2 regions of the Sulfoacidibacillus ferrooxidans genome follow, and region 2 is predicted to be linked to the other one. Evidence: riboswitches for the same ligand, from Rfam matches in the RefSeq annotation. Region 2 holds a riboswitch; the other holds the start of a gene.
The links. A riboswitch is a leader RNA that binds a small molecule or an ion and turns the genes downstream of it on or off. The one in region 2 is predicted to bind glycine.
Positions count from the first base shown of each region.

Region 1: another riboswitch for glycine. It lies ahead of sdaAA (L-serine ammonia-lyase, iron-sulfur-dependent, subunit alpha); the one in region 2 lies ahead of gcvT (glycine cleavage system aminomethyltransferase GcvT).

Region 1 covers NZ_JALBUF010000008.1:26,162-37,037, reverse strand. The annotation lists gene MM817_RS11710 (FMN-binding protein) at 1-529, shown strand, start outside; gene MM817_RS11705 (FAD:protein FMN transferase) at 542-1,459, shown strand; gene MM817_RS11700 (RnfABCDGE type electron transport complex subunit D) at 1,456-2,331, shown strand; gene MM817_RS11695 (DedA family protein) at 2,454-3,053, shown strand; gene MM817_RS11690 (response regulator transcription factor) at 3,150-3,854, shown strand; gene MM817_RS11685 (sensor histidine kinase) at 3,854-5,188, shown strand; gene MM817_RS11680 (hypothetical protein) at 5,332-6,015, shown strand; gene MM817_RS11675 (hypothetical protein) at 6,325-6,627, opposite strand; gene sdaAB (L-serine ammonia-lyase, iron-sulfur-dependent subunit beta) at 6,715-7,383, opposite strand; gene sdaAA (L-serine ammonia-lyase, iron-sulfur-dependent, subunit alpha) at 7,373-8,284, opposite strand; glycine riboswitch at 8,463-8,563, opposite strand; gene acs (acetate--CoA ligase) at 8,769-10,748, shown strand; gene MM817_RS11655 (NADP-dependent oxidoreductase) at 10,845-10,876, shown strand, end outside.
Region 2 covers NZ_JALBUF010000003.1:160,058-170,933, forward strand. The annotation lists gene gcvPB (aminomethyl-transferring glycine dehydrogenase subunit GcvPB) at 1-370, opposite strand, end outside; gene gcvPA (aminomethyl-transferring glycine dehydrogenase subunit GcvPA) at 367-1,710, opposite strand; gene gcvT (glycine cleavage system aminomethyltransferase GcvT) at 1,749-2,843, opposite strand; glycine riboswitch at 3,025-3,133, opposite strand; gene MM817_RS07080 (DEAD/DEAH box helicase) at 3,278-4,936, shown strand; gene MM817_RS07085 (YqhG family protein) at 4,984-5,832, shown strand; gene zapE (AFG1/ZapE family ATPase) at 6,021-6,950, opposite strand; gene asnB (asparagine synthase (glutamine-hydrolyzing)) at 6,947-8,869, opposite strand; gene MM817_RS07100 (shikimate kinase) at 8,903-9,418, opposite strand; gene MM817_RS07105 (hypothetical protein) at 9,479-9,760, opposite strand; gene MM817_RS07110 (hypothetical protein) at 9,861-10,328, opposite strand; gene MM817_RS07115 (type IV pilus modification PilV family protein) at 10,388-10,732, opposite strand; gene MM817_RS07120 (prepilin-type N-terminal cleavage/methylation domain-containing protein) at 10,769-10,876, opposite strand, start outside.

The DNA of each region.
Region 1 (10,876 bases), on a different contig from region 2:
CTCTGTACAAGCGAGTGTTAGCGTGGTGCCTGATCTGACGATGTCTCATACTAGTCAATCGTCCCAAGGAGCAGCAGCGAAGGCCTATCAAGCCAATACCCCGACTGCGTCTGGTGCGCCTAAAAAATCTGTTGCTCACCGTTCTGATGCTGGCTCTCATATTGGATCAAACGAAAGTACTAGTAAAAAGAACAATGAATCCACGGGCACTACTTCATCTAAGAGCACAGAAACGGCCAAAACGGCATCTGTTCATGCCGCTTTATACAAGGATGGTGTGTATACGGGTGTAGGCACCAATCCATATGGCTCTTTGGCTCTAACTGTGTCCATCGTCAAAGGAAAAATCGCGTCTGTTCAAATCAATCAGTACAGTATGCACTATCCGCAATCAGTGATTGATCCGCAGTTGCCACAAGAAGCTGTATCCATGCAAACGTGGAAAATTTACATTGTATCCGGTGCTACAGCAAGTACGTATAACTTTGCGGAAGCTATGTATGCGGCACTGGAGAAAGCCAAGTTATAAGGAGAAAACATCATGCGACAAATGTTGCACGTAGAAGAATCGCGACTCTTGATGGGTACTGTAGTTTCTATCGAAGTGGTAGGAAAAGGATCAGAGAGTCAGCATCACGAGGGGATTGATCATGCTTTTGAGGCAATTCGATTTGTAGAAGAGGCTTGCAGTCGGTTTGATGATCGTAGTGCACTACGCGAATTGTGTCGCCACCCAGGGGAGTGGGTACAAGTCCCTGATGTTCTCTTTGAAGCACTGCGTATTGCGTTAGAAGTGAGTGATCTCACAGATGGTGCTTTTGATCCCACGATTGGAGCAACTCTTGCTCGGCATGGATTCACTCGCCACTATCTGACAGGAGATGTGGCAGAGTCAACAGAGACTGATTCGACGGTCACTTACCGCGATATCTCGCTTGATCAAACTACGCGTAAAGTGTTGCTCCATAAGCCAATGCTCCTAGATCTTGGTGCGATTGCGAAGGGCTTAGCCATTGACGTGGCAGCAGGTGCTTTACAAGGCTGGGAGGGTTATGCCATCAATGCTGGAGGTGATATTTACTTACAGGGGATCGATCCGACAGGGAATCCTTGGACAGTAGGCATTCAGCATCCGCTAATTAGAGACGAACGAATCGCATGGTTACAAGCGACAGATCTAGCGATTTGCACATCTGGAAGCTATGAAAGACGTAGTCCGCTTGATCATACAGTTCATCATATTTTCAATCCATTAGGAATGCCGTCTGGTACTCCAATGGTGAGTTGTACAGTCATAGCTCCACTTGCGGTATTGGCAGACGCAGTATCCACCGCTGCTTTTCTACTCGGTTCAGATAAAGCGCTGGAGTTTGTAGATGAGGCAGAATTGGCAGGGCTTTGTATCGACGAACAACTTTCTATTTCCATGACACAGTCCATGAGGAGATATTTGTTATGAATACGACTCGTACCATGCATCACGAGCAAAATTCAATTCGGAGATTTTTAAAAACACCTAAAGGAACTGCTTTTACCATCTTAGCTGGGCTGACGTTAATTGCATCTCTTCGCCCAGAGGACCACAGTGGACTCGTAAACGCCCTGGTTGCTGTGGTAACTGGACTCATCGTCGATAACGTTGTTGCATTTTTGCAAAAGAGAAAATCTTTTTTCTCAGATGGTGCAATCATTACTGGACTTATCATAGCGGACGTGTTGAGCCACGCAACACCCCTATATCTTGTGGCTGCTACGACGATTGTCGCTCTTTTATCCAAACACATCCTTAAGGTAGGGAGAAAGCCTATTTTTAATCCTGCTGCGTTCGGACTGCTCATGGCTGTTTGGGTCTTTCACACAGGAGAGAGTTGGTGGGGAAGTCTCGCGCTACTACCTACTTGGTTGACGGTGGTTGTGATCGTTCTGGGCCTCCTAGTAACTGTGAAGGTCAATAAATTTCCACAAGTGGCTGCATTTTTGGGGACGTACTTCACGTTATTATTGGTAATGGCAGTTTTGCACGTAGGTTTGCCATCTGATACACCTGCGGACGCTTTGCGCATTCCATTTGTCAATACCGCTCTTTTTCTGTCCTTTTTCATGTTGACCGATCCACCAACCTCACCGGCACCGTATGTACAACAAATCGTATTTGGAATTCTTGTGGCAGTAGTATCAACAGCCATTTTTGCTTTTATCGGAGGACTGACGTACTTGCTTGTCGGCTTATTAGTTGCTAACTTATATAAAGCAGTCTGGGCTCGCTTGTTCAGTCGCTGGAATCGTACTCAGAAACCAAGATCTACTGGATACGTATCTAAGCTTTCATGAAAGAGAGTCTGGCTTCTAGCCGGCAAATTCTGATGATCTGATACTTTGTTTGCATGATGTGACACATCAATTAAACGATATAAAAGTTAATTTGAGTAAAATCTTATAAAAGGGATGATGCTATGCACTTACATGTACATACCATGTTGCAACATTATGGTTATTTCGGAGTGTTTATTATACTACTTTTGGAAATGGTGGGTATTCCGTTTCCAGCTGAAACGACGCTCACTCTATCAGGAATTGAATGGTCCAATCGGATATTTCATTTATTTCCACTAATACTCTTTGCAAGTCTCGGTAATATGATCGGTTCCACCATATCATTTTGGATCGGTCGTCTACTTGGCCGCCCACTGATTATTCGATACGGGAAATATGTGGGTATAACAAATGAAAGATTAGACAAGGCAAATCATCTATTTTACCATCGCCAAAATTGGATTGTTGTCATTGGTAAATTTATCGCGGGGATTCGTGTACTCATTCCTTATCTAGCAGGGATGAATAATATGAACTTTATTGTATTTTCCTTGTATAATTCAATCAGTGCAATCATCTGGGTGAGTGCATTTATCATACTTGGAAGATACATCGGAATTGAATGGACTCTATATCATCAGATTTTTCATCAGTACTTAGTGCCTAGTATCATTGTCTTAGTGATCGTCTCTGCTATGGTGGTTGGAGTAAAAATTCGCAGTAGAAAAACTCACACATAGCTTTCGTTATGATCGATCCTTATGTTTACACCATCATGAAATTCAAGTGGCGCGTACGACTAGGATGTAACCCCCTCATCTAGAAAGGATGTAGTTATGCGCATCTTATTAATTGACGATGAAATAAGATTAGTCAAAGCGCTAAAGCAATTATTTATAGAAAATCATTATGCGATCGAAACCGCCTATGATGGACTGACAGGATTACAGATGGCACATAATGATGTATTTGACGTTATGGTTATTGATGTCATGATGCCCGGGTTGACTGGGTATGAAGTGGCCAATCACTTGAGAAAGGAAGGGAACTCTGTTCCTATCTTGATGCTTACAGCAAAAGATGGCGTCGAAGATCGCGTACTTGGCCTTGATTGTGGAGCAGATGATTATCTAGTTAAACCTTTTGCTACGAGTGAACTGTTAGCCCGCGTCCGCTCTCTTACTAGGCGTAAAGGAGAAATTGTAGGGACAGAATTCATCTCTGTAGGGGATCTATCATTAAACCTAGTAACTCGAACTGTCACATGTGGGAATATTCCTATGCAATTGACTACAAAAGAATTTTTATTGCTCGAGTTATTTTTAAGAAATCCTAACCAAGTACTTCCAAAGGAACTGTTGCTCGATCGTGTATGGGGGTATGAAGCACCAACGGACACCAATGCAGTGGAGATTTATGTCCATTTTCTGCGTAAAAAATTACTTGTAGTGAGCGTAGATGTTGCACATGATCATGAAGTGAGTGTACCGACTATTGAGACGGTGCGAGGTATTGGCTACAAATTAAAGGAGAACTCATGATGTTTGCTCGTGTACGCATCACGCTTACTCTTGTGTTAGTTGTTATTTTCGTGTTGCTTTATGCTGCAACATCGACAAGTGTTTATGCGTTAATGCGCACGGAGACGTTGCGCGAGATTAACGCAGAAATCAAGATGCAGGCAAATGCTATACTCCCGGTCGCACGGCGCATCTTGCTTCAAGAAAATGGGCTACATACGATATCCATCCTACAAACATTCGATCATCTTCAGACGCAGGGCAAGTTCTATTTTTCGTTGCGAAATGCTCAAGGCATGCTACTTGCAACCAATCAACCTATGGTTGCAAAATACCTCTGGCAACCGTCTATTTCCAAACGCACTCATAAAAATTGGCGGACGGTGCATCTTACGTTTCATCACTTAGTGGTACGCATGGTCACCATCCCCATCTATCATCCACATACTTTACAATACGCCGGAGAATTACAGTTGGGTGAGCACATGAATGGTGAACTAGCTGCAATTCATCGGCTGCAATCTATTCTGTTAGAAGTCGGTTTGCTTGGTCTTATCGGGGCTATGATTGCTGGTTTCTATGTTTCTGGTGTGGCGTTACGACCCATTCGTCGATCGTGGCAACGACAGCAACAATTTGTGGCAGATGCATCTCATGAATTACGAACACCACTGGCTGTTATTCAATCTAACTTAGATGTAGTTCTTGGACACGCGAAGGAATCTGTGGAGGATAATTTTGAATGGCTTAATCATGTAAAGTCTGAGTCTAGACGACTATCTAGACTGGTTACAGACTTGTTGACACTGGCTAAGGCTGATTCTAATCAACAGCTTATACAGATGAATCCGATAGACTGGATTGCTGTCAATAGGAGAGCTTTTGAATCACTTATGCTCTTTGGTGAAGCTAAGGGATTGCGCATGAATTTTCATATCATAGATAAAAGTACAACTTCAACGAGCGTAGAGACGAATGCAAACGATGAATCAACTTTTATCGTTGTTGGTGATGAAGATCGATTGTATCAGCTTGCTTTTATTTTGCTAGACAATGCTATTACATACACATATGAAGGAGAAATCAATGTACAGCTACGAATGGGAAAAAATCATCATGTCATTCTTGATGTTACAGACACAGGGATCGGCATCAAAAAGGAACATCAAAAACACATCTTTGATCGTTTTTTCAAAGGGGATCACAATCGTACATCTTCTGGTGCAGGACTAGGATTGGCTATCGCTTTATGGATTGTCGAATCACACCATGGAAAAATGGAAGTAGAGAGCACGGTTGGGAAAGGTACTACATTTCGCATTATATTACCGGCTTCATCAAAAGCTCATGCATAAATACAATAGTTAATAACGTTTAGGTGATCAATAATTTATCCTTCACTATTTTTATATGTATTTTAAAGCAGTTTTCAATCTTTCTCTATCACAATACGTAGTGTTAGGAAGAGGATTTGTAAATTTGAAAGGGGATTTTGTAAATGAGTTTATCAAGAACAAAAAAAATAGTAACTGGAGTAGCGTTGTCCGTTGCGACATTGAGCGCGGGGTTGACGATGGTACCAAGCGCTTTTGCCGCAACACTTCCTGGTGTTAGCACATCAAGTACAATGACTGCGCATGTAGCGCACCATGCGAAATACAAGGCACCCAAACGGGAGTGGTTATTTCGAGCATTAGCTAAAGATCTGCAGATGAAACCGGGTTTATTTTTTAAAGAGTTACATCATGGAGAAACCTTATCTGAAATTGCAACGAAGCAACATGTGTCAGTAACAACGCTCCAATCTGATCTTCAAACGATTGTAAAAGATCACTTTTCCGCATTGGTGTCTAAAGGAAAAATGCCACAGCAAAAGGCCACTATGATGGAACAGAAAGTAGATGCCAACTTGCCTGCTTTAATCAATCGTAAATTTCCATTGGGACACGAGAAGAGCAATCCGACAGTAATGGTAATGAAACGAGATGGCATGTTAAAAGAAGTAGCTACTATTTTGCATATAACGCCAAAACAACTGCATCAAGATCTTCATTCTGGGCAAACGATTACTGAGATTGCGGCAAAAGAACACATCTCCTCAAGTACCTTGACAAGTGAAATGGAGGCGTACTATGCACAGCGAACGAATCAAGTAATTGCTAAATGGATCAGTAAGAACTAATTGTTTTGGGGATTTGCAAACGGATGAGTAGGGTTCTAGGTGAGCCCGCTCGTGCGTTTTGCTTAGCTATTCAGTTTAGAAATTGATTTTTATATGGGATAAAATTAATTGCCTGTCTATATTTAAACGTAAGTAAATATTTGTAATATTGATCGATGATAGTTCATGAAACGATCAGGAAATTTATCATACGTAGCCATCTATCCGTTGCTACTCAGTAGAAACTCGCATCTATTATCCTAAACACTTCACTTAAAAATTGGGGGTAATGGATATGCATCATGGACATCATCATGGACACAAACCTCATCATAAATCTTGCAAAAAAAATCGGCAATTAATTAATGAAGAAATTGAAAAAGAAATTAAGGTGAATAAGAAAGGGGAGCACTTACATTTAAAGATACGTGTAAATGTAATTAATAAACCAATTAATTCAAGTAAAGCGTTTGATAAAAATATAACAAGAGTTGCACCGGTACCACCAGCACCAGTACCACCAGCACCGGTACCACCAGCACCGGTACCACCAGCACCAGCACCAGCACCGACACCGACACCGACACCGACACCGACACCGACACCACCGAAAATGTGATGCACTATAGTCACAAGCGCCTATACGTCTTAAGCTAACAGACGTATAGGTATTTTACATAAGAAGATCATGACTGGCATAACGGTTTCATCATCATTTAGCTAAACAGTTTTGACAACACGAATATCTTTTAACATAGGGACATTTGTTAGTAACGTTGTAAGTAGTGATTCTGTTAATTCTTCATCAACTTCACAAATGGTGATGGCAGTGCCTGCACGAGTGAAGCGCTCGAGTGATAATCGTGCAATATTGTACCCCGCTCCATCTAATAGTCTAGAAATCATCGAAATAAATCCTTTTTGATCAATGTGATAGAGGATCAACGTCTCCTTCTCGCCACTAAACTTCACAGGTAACCCATCGAGTTCTTGAACTTCCACCTTTCCTCCACCTAGTGAACTAGCTATTACATTCACCTTACGAGTGGCGCCATATAGATCTATTTTCACGGTATTTGGATGATAAAATCCAATATTGGTTTGTGTAAATGTATAGTCTAACGCCAAATCTTTAGCAAGTTTATCTGCTAAGGGGATTTGATCACTATCGAGAGGCAATAAAAGCAGACCAGCTAATAAAGCTACATCTGTTCCATGTCCACGATACGTCTCTGCAAATGAGCCCATTAATTGAAAAGTCGCTCGCTTTGGTTCTTCACTGAGGATTTGACGTGCAATATAGCCAATGCGAACGGCGCCAGCTGTATGTGAACTAGACGGTCCTACCATAATGGGCCCAATAATATCGAATGCACTATTATATTTCATTAGATACGCCCACCAGTTCTTCATCTGACTTACCAAACACAGACTCTCGTAAACGTTTTCCAGTAGGCGTGGATGCTAAGCCACCTAGTCCTGTTTCGCGAAGCGTAACGGGCATTTCTTGACCAATCTCTCGCATCACTTGAATAACTTCATCAGGCGGTATCACACTTCGCACACCAGCTAGCGCCATATCGGCTGCAGCTAAGGCGGTAATCGAATGCAATCCATTTCGTATAATACAAGGAATTTCCACGAGACCCCCGACAGGGTCGCATACTAGTCCAAGTGAATTTTTTAATGCTAACCCAACTGCATGACCAGCTTGCTGTGGCGTTCCTCCGGCAATTTCAACAAGTGCTGCGGCAGCCATTGCAGTAGCAGATCCAACTTCTGCCTGACATCCTCCTGCGGCACCGGAAATCGAAGCAGAGTTTGCTATAACAAGCCCTACTGCTGCAGCAGTCAAAAGCGCCATAATTAATTTTTCGCGCGTATATTTACCGGAATCTAGTACGGATATGAGTACCCCAGGTAAAATGCCTGCTGCACCTGCAGTGGGGGTGGCGACAATACATCCCATACCGGCATTGACTTCTGATACAGAAAGAGCATAGGACATAGCTCGCAATGTGGAGGGAGCAACAAATGACTCGCCACGCTGAATGTATTCTTTCACTAAGTATGCATCTCCACCAGATAACCCACTACGTGAACGTATTGGCTGCTGAACACCTTTTCTTGCCGATGCCTCCATAACATCAAATTGTTTCTCCATTTGTGCTAAAATCTGTTCTTTTGTTCGACTGGTCTGTTCTTGTTCTACTTGTAACATAACTTCTGCCATAGACATGCTCTGTGATTCAGCTAAGGCAATCAGCTCATGTAAATATTGAAAAGACATCTTCTTACCTCCATGTATAGTATGTGAATGAACCGTATCATTGAACACAGCAATAGAGACATGCAGGAATAAATCCCTCGCATGTCTCTGCCTAGTAACCTGAAAGTTCCCTCTAAAATGGAGATGATCCACATAAAGTTACCCCGTCGGTAGCCGTTTCACGACTTTTCCAGAGTTGCATCATCTAGCGCTATGAAACCTGAGAGATTCTGTACTCGGTGAGGTACCGGATACATTGCCCCATCGGTGGTAATTTCTACACTCTCACGCTAGAGTCATCTGCTTTTCGATTCAATTATTGACTTATTATCATGCTAACTGAAGACTTGAGATTCCGTCAAGTAAAACATGGAACGATGAAGCGAATCTTTTAAATGAGATTATATATTGTCCAATGGTTCGAATATAAGCTAGAATAAAGAATATTAAGCATTTATAGTGTGCGGTAAGTGGATTACATTCCAGGTAAAGGTGGATGAAAACCTTGAGTCTAGAAAATGAAATTGATTTCATACAAAAAAGTGAGAGTATCAATCCATCAAAAGAGTATCGTGCAAAGAGTAACGTACAATCTTTTGCGGAGTATAAAGCAATCTACCAACAATCTATAGAAAATCCTGATCAATTTTGGGGGCAGATCGCAGATGAACTCGATTGGATCCATCGTGAGGAAAGAGTGAGCGAAGGTGCTATGCCGGAATTCTCATTTTTTCCGGGGAGTCAGATCAATGTTTGTCAAAACTGTGTAGATCGTCATGCCAATCATCCACAGCGTCGCAACAAGGTGGCTATTTATTTTGAAGGTGAAAATGGAGAAAGACGTTCATTCACTTACTTACAACTTTATCGTGAAGTGCAAAAGTTTTCTAATGTGCTCTTAGCACTAGGTTTATCTAAGGGAGATGTAGTAAGCGTATACATGCAAAATCTACCGGAAACGTATGTAGTATTACTTTCCTGTTTACGACTAGGTATCATCTATAATACTGTGTTTGCAGGTTTTTCTCCTGAGGCTCTTCGCGATCGGATCGTTCATTCACATGCGAAAGTGGTGATCTGTGCAAATGCTAGTTATCGTAGAGGGAAAATATTAAATCTCAAGGAAACTGTGGACGCTGCATTACGCGATGAACATCCTGTACAACATGTCATCGTGTATTCTCGTATAAAAGATATGCAAGTTTCCATGGATCCAATGCGCGATCATGACTATGATGAATTAATGCGTTGTGCATCGCCAGTTTGTGAAGCGATCCCCTTAGATTGCAATGATCCAGGACTTCTCATTTTCACAAGTGGAACGAGTGGTAAACCTAAAGGAATTGTCCATGCAGGCGGGGGATTTTTGCTTGGTACATATGCCTATTCAAAGTATCAACTGGATCTACACGACGAAGATATATATTGGAATACAGCCGACATCGGTTGGCTTACAGCCCATATTTTTGTGTTAGTAGGAGGGCTTGCGTTAGGTGTCACGACTATTATTTATGAAGGTGCAATTGACTATCCACATCAAGCTCGCGTTTATGAAATGATTGAATATTACCAGGTCAATAAGCTGTTTTCTGCTCCTACAGCATATCGGATGTTGATGAAATACGGGGAAGATCTCGCAAAGAAGTATGATCTATCATCCATCGAATTACTTGCCTCTGTTGGCGAGCCGCTTAATCCTGAAGCGTGGCACTGGATTTATCGCGTAGTTGGTGGCAATCGTGCAGTGATTAATAATACATGGGGACAAACGGAAACTGGTGGAACGCCGCTTGCCTCACTTCCAGGCGCTACTCCTATGAAACCGGGATCGTGTGGTGTACCGTTTTTTGGACATCGCCTTGATGTAGTAGATCAAGAAGGTCATACAGTTCCCGTAGGAACACCTGGGTTTCTTGTCATTCGCACTCCGTTTCCAGCTTTAGCGCGTGATGTGTTTGGCGATAGAGAAAGATACATCAATAACTACTTTGCACCGATGCCAGGCACTTATTTTACTGGCGATAGTGCTGTATGCGATCAGGATGGTCAATACTGGGTACTTGGTCGAATTGACGATGTGATCAATGTGTCAGGACACCGGATTAGTACAATGGAGATGGAAAGTTCATTGATTTCGCATGAAGCGGTAATGGAGGCGGCTGTTGTTGCAAAACCGGATGACATCAAAGGAACTGTTCCTATCGCTTTTGTAAGTATTGATACGACATATACTGCAAATGAAGAGCTAAGTAGAGCTTTGCAACGTAAAATTGTTGCAGATATTGGCTCATTTGCAAAACCGGAACGCATTCATTTTGTCAATGTGATGCCCAAAACCCGCTCCGGAAAGATTATCCGACGGATGCTGCGAGAGATTATTGAAGAGGGCACAGTCCACGGAGATGCTACTGGACTAGAGGATAGTGATATTTTAGTGACGCTCATAGCAGAAGTCAATGCAGACTCCTCACACCATAACGACTAACACGGAAGGATGTATCTGAAATTTGGTGTCCATGTAGGTTTGCTGTATGATGTCTTTGAAAAGATTGGAGGGTTTGTTATGGAGATAGAAAATGGAATGAATCAACAAATCATTTTAAAACAACGGCC
Region 2 (10,876 bases):
TTTGAAGTGAAAAAAGCACCTCAAGCGAACCTTGCACTGTATCTACAGGTTGATAGGGATGAATATCTGCAAATCCGGTGAGACGCGCAACAGCTTCATTGCGCTTTGGATTATATTTCATTGTGCATGACCCAAGTGGATAAAATCCTGAATCTACTCCATGATTGCGCGTTGACAATCCAGTATAGTGCCGAATCAGATCCACCTCAGATAGTTCGGGCAACAAGGGCGTTTCTGTGCGTAGAAATTCTTTTGGTAATTCGTCTGTCAGATCGACCTCAGGTACATCTAGAGCAGGTAAACTATACGCCGCTCGGCCCGGTTTACTGAGTTCAAAAATAATTGGGTAATCTACTGTTTGCCTACTCATCGGATCTCCTCCAAACGCTTAGCTACATGCTCTAGCTGCTCACGACTCACAACTTCAGTGATAGCAACTACATAGTGATCTTGTAGTTCAGGATAAGCATCAGCTAGCGGATAACCAAGAAAAATGTGTTCATCTGCTAGTTGTCGCCAAATACGCGCACCATCTGCTACTTTAATCACGAACTCATGAAAAAAGGGGCCCTTAAACGCTATACTTACACCAGCTTGTTTAAACAATTTTGCTGCAAAATGTGCTTTTGCAAAACATTGAGAAGCAACCTCATTTAATCCCTTGGGGCCCATATAGGACAAATATACTGAAGCTGCGAGTGCATTTAACGCTTGATTAGAGCAAATATTGGACGAGGCTTTCTCTCTACGAATATGCTGTTCACGCGCTTGTAAAGTGAGAACAAATCCTCTTCTCCCATCGTGATCTTTGGTTTGTCCAACAATTCTACCTGGCAACCTACGCGTAAGTGCCGACGTAGCAGCCATCACCCCAAGATAAGGACCCCCAAACTGCAATGAATTACCAAGTGGTTGTCCTTCTGCAATAGCGATATCAGCACCCAGTTTTCCTGGAGACTCAAGTAATCCTAGTGAGATAGGGTTTGCACTAACAACGAAGAGCGCACCATGTGCGTGTGCAAGTTCAGCCATTGCACGCACATTCTCAATTCCACCAAAAAAATTAGGGTATTGAATAATAACCGCTGCGATCTCATCAGAGAGTTCAATCTCTAGCCTTTGCATGTCAATCTGCCCATCTATCATGGGTATTTCTTGATACACAATATGTTGTCCGGATACATATGTTTGAAGCACCTGACGATACTCTGGATGAACTGTACGAGAAACGAGTATTTTTGATCTGCGCGTATGCGCACATGCAACCACTGCTGCCTCACCTAGTGAGGTAGGACCATCATATAGAGATGCGTTCGATACATCTAGCCCCATTAAATTGGCAACGAGTGATTGATATTCAAAAATAGCTTGCAGCATACCTTGACTAATTTCAGGTTGGTATGGAGTATACGCAGTATAAAACTCCGATCGTCCGATCACGGCATCAATCACGCTTGGAATATAGTGACGATAGGCACCTGCACCAATCAAAGAGATGGCATGTCCAAGCTCGACATTCTTACCAGCCAGTCTCCTCAATTCTTGCATAAGTTCCCACTCACTCGCAGCAGCTGGTAGTTCCAGATCACGTTTTAACTTGACTAATGGTGGAATATCACTAAAAAGATCATCTATGCCCTTCATCCCAAGTTCACGCAACATATATTCGCGATCGTCATTCGTATTTGGAATATAACTAAAAGAATTCACTGACTCGCCCCCATATTTTTATGACCGTATGACTTGAGTTACTTCTGTCTGCGATAAAATGGCGTTTTGACAATTGTGGCGCGAGTTTGTTTACCCCGAATATCAATCACAATGTCTTGACCGATCTCCGTATACCCCTTGTCTAGTAAAGCAAGACCAATGCTTTTATGCAAAGTTGGACTGAGTGTACCGCTTGTAACGAATCCTATCTTTTTTCCATCTACCATGACTTCGTGTCCTGCACGGGCAATACCGCGATCAAGTAATTCAAATCCCACCACTTTGCGGGAAATTCCATGCTCTTTTTGTCGCGTTAAAGCAGTTGAACCGTGAAACTCACCCTTTTGCAATTTAACAAACATCCCAATTCCTGCTTCAAGAGGCGTAATATCTGCAGTCAATTCATGCCCGTATAGTGGCAACCGCGCCTCTAAACGCAATGTATCTCGTGCACCTAAACCGCACGGTACAATTCCTTCAGGTTCTCCGGCTTCCATGAGTGCAAGAAACATGTGGGCAGCATCTGACGCATTCAAGTAGATTTCATAGCCATCTTCACCGGTATACCCAGTGCGCGCAACAAGGCAAGAAATACCTGCAATCATCACGTTCGAACGGCAATAATAGTAAGGAATCTGTTCCACTGTTTCATCTGTAAGTTTTTGTAAAATACGAACAGAGAATGGACCTTGAAGCGCTAGTTGAGCCATTTGTGAAGAGCGATTGACAATGTTTGCTCCACAGGAATGAGACATGAACCACTCTTCATCTTTTTCTATGTTGCTCGCATTGACAACGACCAAATAATCAGCATCCGCTAATCGATAAATCAGGACATCATCCACCGTTCCCCCATCGTCATAACAAATGGGTGTATACAACGCTTGTAAAATTTCTAATCGACTGACATCGTTAGTTGAAATAGTTTGCAAAAATTCTAATGCATGAGGTCCAGACACTTCAAATTCGCCCATATGGGACACATCAAATAACCCTGCCCTTGTGCGAACCGCCTCATGTTCAGCCATAATACCACTAAATTGCACAGGCATTTCCCAGCCACCAAAATCGATAGTCTTTGCTCCAAATTGAGCATAGAGGTCAAATAGCGGAGTCCGCTTTAGCACGTGTATTCACTCCTTATACGATCATCTCAATCATGTACAATTTCATTTTTAATCACTAAGCACAACAAAAAAAGACACCAAAACAAATGTCGGTATCTTCCCTGTCCATTTACCTGAGAGTTCGTGAGATGTATAGAAAAAACATCACCATTTCCCCGTGGGTGGCATATAGCACTCTCCAGAGTTGCGTCGCATCGCAGTACTTATACCTGAGAGATTCACAAAGTAAAACCGCATGTTACTTGTTTGCTCCTTCGGCGGCAGAACAATCGTCTGCACTCTCCTACGATGGTCATTCGCTTATGCAATTTTCCTTTAAAGTATACAGTGAATACACCGATATTACCACCCTCAAATCTTCTGACCTTTGCGTGTTCTACGTAAAGTTGGACATACTAGCAACAATGCATCTCATTTCGTCTGAGAGAGGGGCACAATACATGTATCAGTATCACGAGCAACTGGATTTGCGAAAACAGCTAGCGAAGTGTGGCGATATGCCAGCAGGAAAATGGTCTATGTTCCAATTGGCCTATGAGGCGGAAAAACAGTTTTTATCATCCTCTTTTGAAGACTTTATCTGCTTAGATGCCATTCCTAATCTGGTTCCATTTCCTCATCAAATTGCAAGTGCCAAGCGCGTAGTCAATGAATTGCATGGTCGAGCACTACTCGCAGATGAAGTTGGTCTTGGAAAAACAATAGAAGCCGGATTGATTTTAAAAGAGTATTTAATGAGAGGACTTATAAAAAAAGCGCTCATTTTAGTTCCAGCCTCACTGGTTTTGCAATGGACGAGAGAACTCAATGAAAAATTCGCTATTCCTGCTTTTGCACAACGCAATGAATGGTCATGGACCACGTATGACATCCTTGTTGCTTCTATCGATACCACAAAAAGAGATCCACATCGCAGTGCTGTTTTAACACAAGATTACGATATAGTCATTGTCGATGAAGCACATAAGCTAAAAAATAGTAAAACGCGCAACTGGCAATTAATTAATCAACTAAGAAAAAAATATTTACTGCTTGTCACTGCTACCCCTATTCAAAATGATATGCGTGAACTATTTAATTTGATCAATTTGTTACGCCCTGGACAATTAGGCAATGCTACAAGTTTTCGTTCGACACACGTTCATTCAAAGCGAAATCCCAAAAACCCACAGGCACTACGTACTGCCGTAGGCGAAGTCATGGTTAGAAATCGTCGCGAAGCAGGTGATGTTTTATTTACGGAACGTTTTGTAGAAGTAGTTCCGATCACCTTATCAAAAGAAGAACAAATGCTTTATAACGCAGTTACAGAATTTATCAAAGATGCGTATACAAAACGCAAAGAAGCAAAGCGAAGTGTCCTCTCGCTAATCACATTGCAGCGAGAAATATGCAGTAGTTCTTATGCAGCACTCGGAACGTTAGAAACAATGCAAAAAGATAAACGCAATTCTGAAGGCGACCGAATTTCACTTATGGAAATCTATCATCTTGCTGAGTCAGTACCTACTTATACAAAAGTTAATCGAGTGATTGATCTAGTAAAAAAAATTGATGACAAGGTCATCATTTTTACCGAATATCGGGCTACACAAGATTTTCTCCTTTATATGCTACAACAATCCGGCATCAAAGGTGTGCTCTTTCGCGGAGGTTATAAACGGGGGAAAAAAGATTGGATGAAGGATCTATTTGAACATCGCGCACAAGTTCTTATTGCTACCGAGGCTGGCGGAGAAGGAATAAACCTACAATTTTGCAATCAAGTCATCAACTTTGATCTTCCATGGAACCCCATGCGTATCGAACAGCGCATCGGTCGTGTGCATCGACTTGGACAAACGCGTCCCGTCTATATTCATAACTTTTCCACCATCAATACCATTGAAGAGCATATCGTACATTTACTGCAAGATAAAATACGCATGTTTGAAATGGTTATCGGTAAACTAGACATTATCTTAGGCACAAAAGCATTTGAAGAAGATCTCATGAAAACATTTATGGAAAGCTCAGATGAATCAGAAATTAGAGCTAGACTCTCTGCTATCTCTCACCGTGTACAGAGATCTGACGACGATCAACTTGTCAATATATAACTTCACTTTTGATGAACATGACCATACGACTAGGGGGCCATCCATATATGCCATCAACGCTCTACGAGTATTGTGAACGATATTTTAAAACAGTGGGAGCAACCATATTACCTAGTGATGAGAATGCACTTTGTGTTGAAATTACGCGTGATGTTGACAAAGAACTTACAGATCGCCCATTTTATTGGATGTGGGTTGAAGCAATGAACGAAAATCCACCAAATACCGTTCTTTATTTACAATTTAAAGAAGACATGCAACCACAGGAAATTCCTAAAGACGCAAAACCTGAATTAATCACGCCAGGATGTTATCGACTGATGAGGATCTATGCAAGTGCTAAGACGCGTGGTGCATTTGCAGCTGCATATGAGAATCAATCTCTTCTCTCCCCTTATGCAATTTTCATTGTCAGAGTTTCATTTGTGTCTGACCGTCGAATCGACTTTTTAGAGTCATACGCTATTGATTTAACAACCTTACAGGTATATGGAGACGTAATCACACGTTTAAATGAGCGCAACTTACTGGATGAACGGCCACTACACGCACAAATTCTACCTGTTCCATTAGACATGGATCAATTATTTTCGCTTTTATTACAATGTGTTCGCCTTGACGTACAGGATCGCGATCATACATGGGCTACAGAAGCGCATGATCGTCTGCAAGATGAACTACAAAAATTAGATCAGTACTATAACTCCTTGTCCTCTAGGACAAGTACAAAAGATCCATCCATGAATCTTGAAGGTGAGGGAGAAGGTGAAAGTGATCTGTCGATACAGGCTGAAAGAGAATTACGTCGCGCAGAACTCATATGGCGTACTGAACCAAAAATTGAAGTTCGTCCACAACAAATGGCACTTGCATATCTAGCATCACCACCTGTCTAACACTTTTCATAGACAAAGTGCAGACATAGTACATGGTTACCATCTGATAGATGGTGCATGGTAACAGTCATTTTTAGATCATCTGATTGTGATCAAAAGCTACCGATTACCATCGCACCTGATACAAATATTCAAAATGATCCACATACCTTCATAACACTTAACAAGAGATAGCTTGCTTACTAAACTTAAACATCAAGAATTTCTGCATTCGCAATACGATAGTCACTACCATCTAAATACCCTACCTGCGACCCACCAATCACGCGACTCTTTAACGGATCCACAAAATTCACCATATCCTGTGGCATACGGTCATACAAATTAGGTGGTGCAAAGTTACTGGTATAGAGCGTAGGCAATTTAGCTGAGAATCTCTGATTAACAATCCGAAATAACTTTTCTAATGTAAACTCATTGGGACGTTCTTGCCCAATCTCATCTAGAGCTAGTACAGGTACCGTAGAAAACATTTCTAGAGCTGGTTCAATGTCTTTTCCTTCACCAATCATACTTCTCAGACGATCAAAAAGAGCATCAACACGAACGAATATTGCCGGTATTTTTCTATCATCTAATCGATTTAAAATAGCGTGCAAAAGATGCGTCTTACCAACACCAGCAGGTCCGAAAATATAAAGTCCACTCATATTGTCACCTGGACGAAATTGATTAGCAAATGTTTGTGCTGCTGCGAAAAGATTGGGTTTTCTCATCCTCTGTGATTTAGGAAAATTAGCAAAGGTTAGTTGTAAATCATACGGAGTGCGTTCTGAATAAGTCTGATAACGCGCCGCACGAGATAATGCCAAATAATCCTTAAAAGGTTCACAATATCCCGTTTGCGCTACAATTTGTTCATTATATACATCAAGATGATATTGCATCCCTTTTGCATCACCTATTTTGCCACAATGATCGTATCCATTACAGCCATTGCAGATCTTATCTTGCGCAATGAGATCTAACAGTAATGGTTTTGAACGAGTAATTGCATCATCTGAGACATGAAGTTCTTGTAAAGCAGGAATCAATTTACGTAACTCATTTGGGTTGTGATGATCTTGTACCTTTACTGCACCCTTAGGTAATAAACCACCCAAACGTTCTAAACTCATACCAAGGCCTCCGTAAACATTCGTTGTCGACGTTTAGCCACCAACTCTGATTCAGCGGACACAAAGCTGCGAGTTTGTTCGACATACGTTTGATGCCATAATAAAAAGATGACAATCGCCCAAATTTTACGAGCATGATCACGTGTGCCTTGACGATGTTCCTCAAGTAGATGAAGAATATAATGTTTATCAAACAGATCATCAAGCGTACTGGAACCGATGAGATCGCGAGCAAATTGATAATGCTCATCTTTTAACCATTTGCGAGTAGGTACTGGAAATCCTAATTTTTTACGTTCAGTCACTTCTTTTGGTAGTAATTTCCGAACGGCTTCACGCATAACATGCTTAGTTGTGCCATTCGCTAAACGATATGCCATTGGAATCTGGGACGCAAACTCAAAAACTTGTTTATCAAGAAAAGGAACCCTTAGCTCCACACTATTAGCCATCGTCATTTTATCAGCTTTCATGAGAATATCCCCTGGCAACCAAGTATGCAAATCCAAATATTGCATTTTAGTCACGTCATCAGCATCTTTTACTTGGCTATAATATTGACCAGTGATATCCATTGGACGTCGATAATGATATTCATCCGGATTAAATTTCACAAATTTTTTCTTTTCAGCTTCTGAAAATAGAAAAGCATTACCAAAAAATCTTTCCTCAACTGTTCGAGAGCCCCGCATCAAAAAGCTTCTTCCTTTCATTCCTTCAGGTAAAATTTGCGCAACACCTGAAAGACTTTGGCGAATACTAGGTGGGACATACTCAAACATACGCAAGGAAAGGGGCTCTCTATAAATTGTATATCCACCAAAAATCTCATCAGCGCCTTCACCAGACAGCACTACTGTCACATGCTCGCTAGCTAGCTCAGAAACAAAATACAAGGCAATAGCGGACGGATCTGCTACAGGCTCGTCCTGATGATATACAAGGCGTGGAAGTTCCTCCAAATATCTCTTTGCTGTAATTACAGTATCACGATGCACAGTTCCTAATACTCGTGCGGTTTCGCGCGCATACTGAATCTCACTTAATCCACCAGCACCTTCAAACCCAACAGTAAAAGTTTGTACATCTTCTAATTCCTTTAATAAAGCGACAATTGCACTCGAATCCACACCAGAAGATAAAAAAGCACCACGTGGCACATCGCTATTCATGTGTACACGTACGGATTCCCGCAGTTGTTCTAAAATCCCGTCAACATAATATGAAATAGGTTGATCAATTGGAGAAAATTTTAATTGATAATAGCGTTTAACAATCGTCTCATTACCACGTGCAATTAGATAATGCGCTGGTGGTAACTTGTGAATCCCTTCAAACATAGTCATTGGCTCAGGGACATACTGAAATGTTAGATAATTCCAAAATGCTTCTCTGTCAATGATACGTGACACATCTGGAATTCTAAGCAGACTTTTAATCTCTGATGCAAACGCCAAAAACCCATCTTGCTGCGTATAGTATAAAGGTTTAATTCCAAATGGATCTCGCGCCATAAAAAGTTGTTGCTTCTCTCCATCCCAAATACCAAACGAAAACATACCACGCAATTTAGTTACACAATCCACACCATATTGCTCATATAAATGAACAATGACTTCTGTATCAGTCTCCGTTTTAAAAGTGTGTCCAAGATCAATAAGTTCATCACGTAATGTTTTATAATTATAAATTTCGCCATTAAAAACGATCCACTTTGTATCATCTTCGTTAGTTAAAGGCTGATGTCCACCTTTCAGATCGATAATGGCTAACCGCCTAAACCCTAAGCCTGCAACTCCATCGAAATAATAACCATCATCATCTGGACCACGATGAACGATCTCACCATTCATCGCATGCACAATTTGTGGATCACATATCTTTCCTTGCCGATCCATATATCCTACAATTCCACACACGTTATAACATCCTCCTACCTATTTACGGAAAAATCATCTCTTTATATCATTTTCTAAGTAGTATCCCACAATGTAGCTTGCAGCCATTTCTAAATTCTGCGAGTCAACCGTGAGATCTGCAAAATCATATTTTCCTTTTCTATTTTCATAAAGTTCTTTAATAGTAGATTCAAAGTTTTCGCCTTGCAATAAAGGTCGAGTTATATCTTTTTTAAGCCGTTGTACAATAACATCCAAAGTAGCATGAACATGCACAACAAACGAATGTTCAGATAGATATTTAGAAGATTCCTCTCGCAAGACAGCCCCTCCGCCAGTTGCTAGAACGGCGTAAGAAGAACCCGGGCCACTACTTAATGCGACAATAGCTGCTGCCTCTACATCGCGAAAATACAACTCACCTTTTTGTGAGAATATCTGTGAAATAGACATTTTTTCTTGACATGCAATAAAATAATCTAGATCCCAAACAAGTAACCCATAACGCAATGACAGTAATCGGCCTAGTGAAGATTTGCCAGCACCAGTAAAACCAATCAAAGATATCATAGCAAACCTCCTTCTACGCAATTCTATGTTAACACAATTTACTCCTTGATCATATCTTCACTACGGCATGGACGACCAAGATAAAACCGAATGTGTTACTGTATTTACATTCGCTGTAATGCTTGAAGTAGCGCCATCAGCAGTGATGCCTTGTGTTTGTATTTCAACCACCGGGCCTTGTGAGCTTCCAATAATAGTGGCACTATAATCTCCCCCGTAACCAGGAACTGATTGGAGCATAGTCGATCCGCCTGAAAAAAGGACTGCCATTTCAGACTCCATTCCCGCATGAGCTAAATTATATGCTGCCAAAATATCTTCGCGCGCTGATTGTCTTTGCATAACTCCGATACTCATCATAAGTATCGAGGATGAGATGACCATCAGTACACCAAAAATTAAGAGTACAAACGGCAGAGCTAGCCCTGCACTTGACTCCTGATTAATTGATGTGTCCAAGCGCAAATACAAGAGAATATTTTGTATTAAGCGTTGGACTATCTTGCCCATAATAGACATTGACTACAACCCCAGTCTTTGGAAGAATTTGATAATTGACATTTTCTACATTTGTAGATACGATGGCTGTTCCGTTGCCGTTGACACTGCGATAGATCATCAGAGAAGGCGATAATTGATAGTCCATGACTTGTCCTTGTTCAGATATACTGATGATCGAATTATCATAAGAATAAGAAGATGCACAGTGCATATCGTTAGCCATTGCATGATACATGACCCAACTATCGTCTAATTCAAAACCTTTAGTAGTCATCTGATCACTAAAACGTAAACAACTAATATACACCGCGAGGCTAGAAGTTAAAATTAAACTTGTAATAGCTACACTAAATATCGTTTCAAGCAAACCAAATCCATCTGTTACCTTTAAATGGAATGCATGATTCACATACTTCAATATATCATGTCGTGAAATCTGGCATTTGATTATTTCTCTGTGTATCCTCTTCATGATGTGGCCGCGTCTGTCTCAGCTGTCAGTAATTGATTGTGATTGTCTACTTCATAGGAAATAACAACAATGATGGTAAATAAATGATCACTAGAAGATTCTACAGTTGTATGCAAGGAATAGGAAATGCCATTAACCAAAGCCATACTTTGCTCAATCACTGGCTCTCCTAAAGATACATAACGGGAATCCATTTCTAGTTGGCTTTGGCATAAATACATGGCTTGTGATCTAGATTCAGTCATAGCAAATTCCAAAAGAGCTGTTTGTATACTGCTGAATGTTGTTAGAATTGCCATACCTAAGATCCATAAAGCTACAACTACTTCGCCTAAAGTCATACATCGGCTACCCCTCACTCATGTATATTAGCCATCTTAGGTACCCATCAACATGTGAGACGTAAGTCTCATATCTCCGTATTGCAAATACAAAACGATATTTTGTATTTGACCGAATGGATCGACAAGTCCTATTTGCCCACT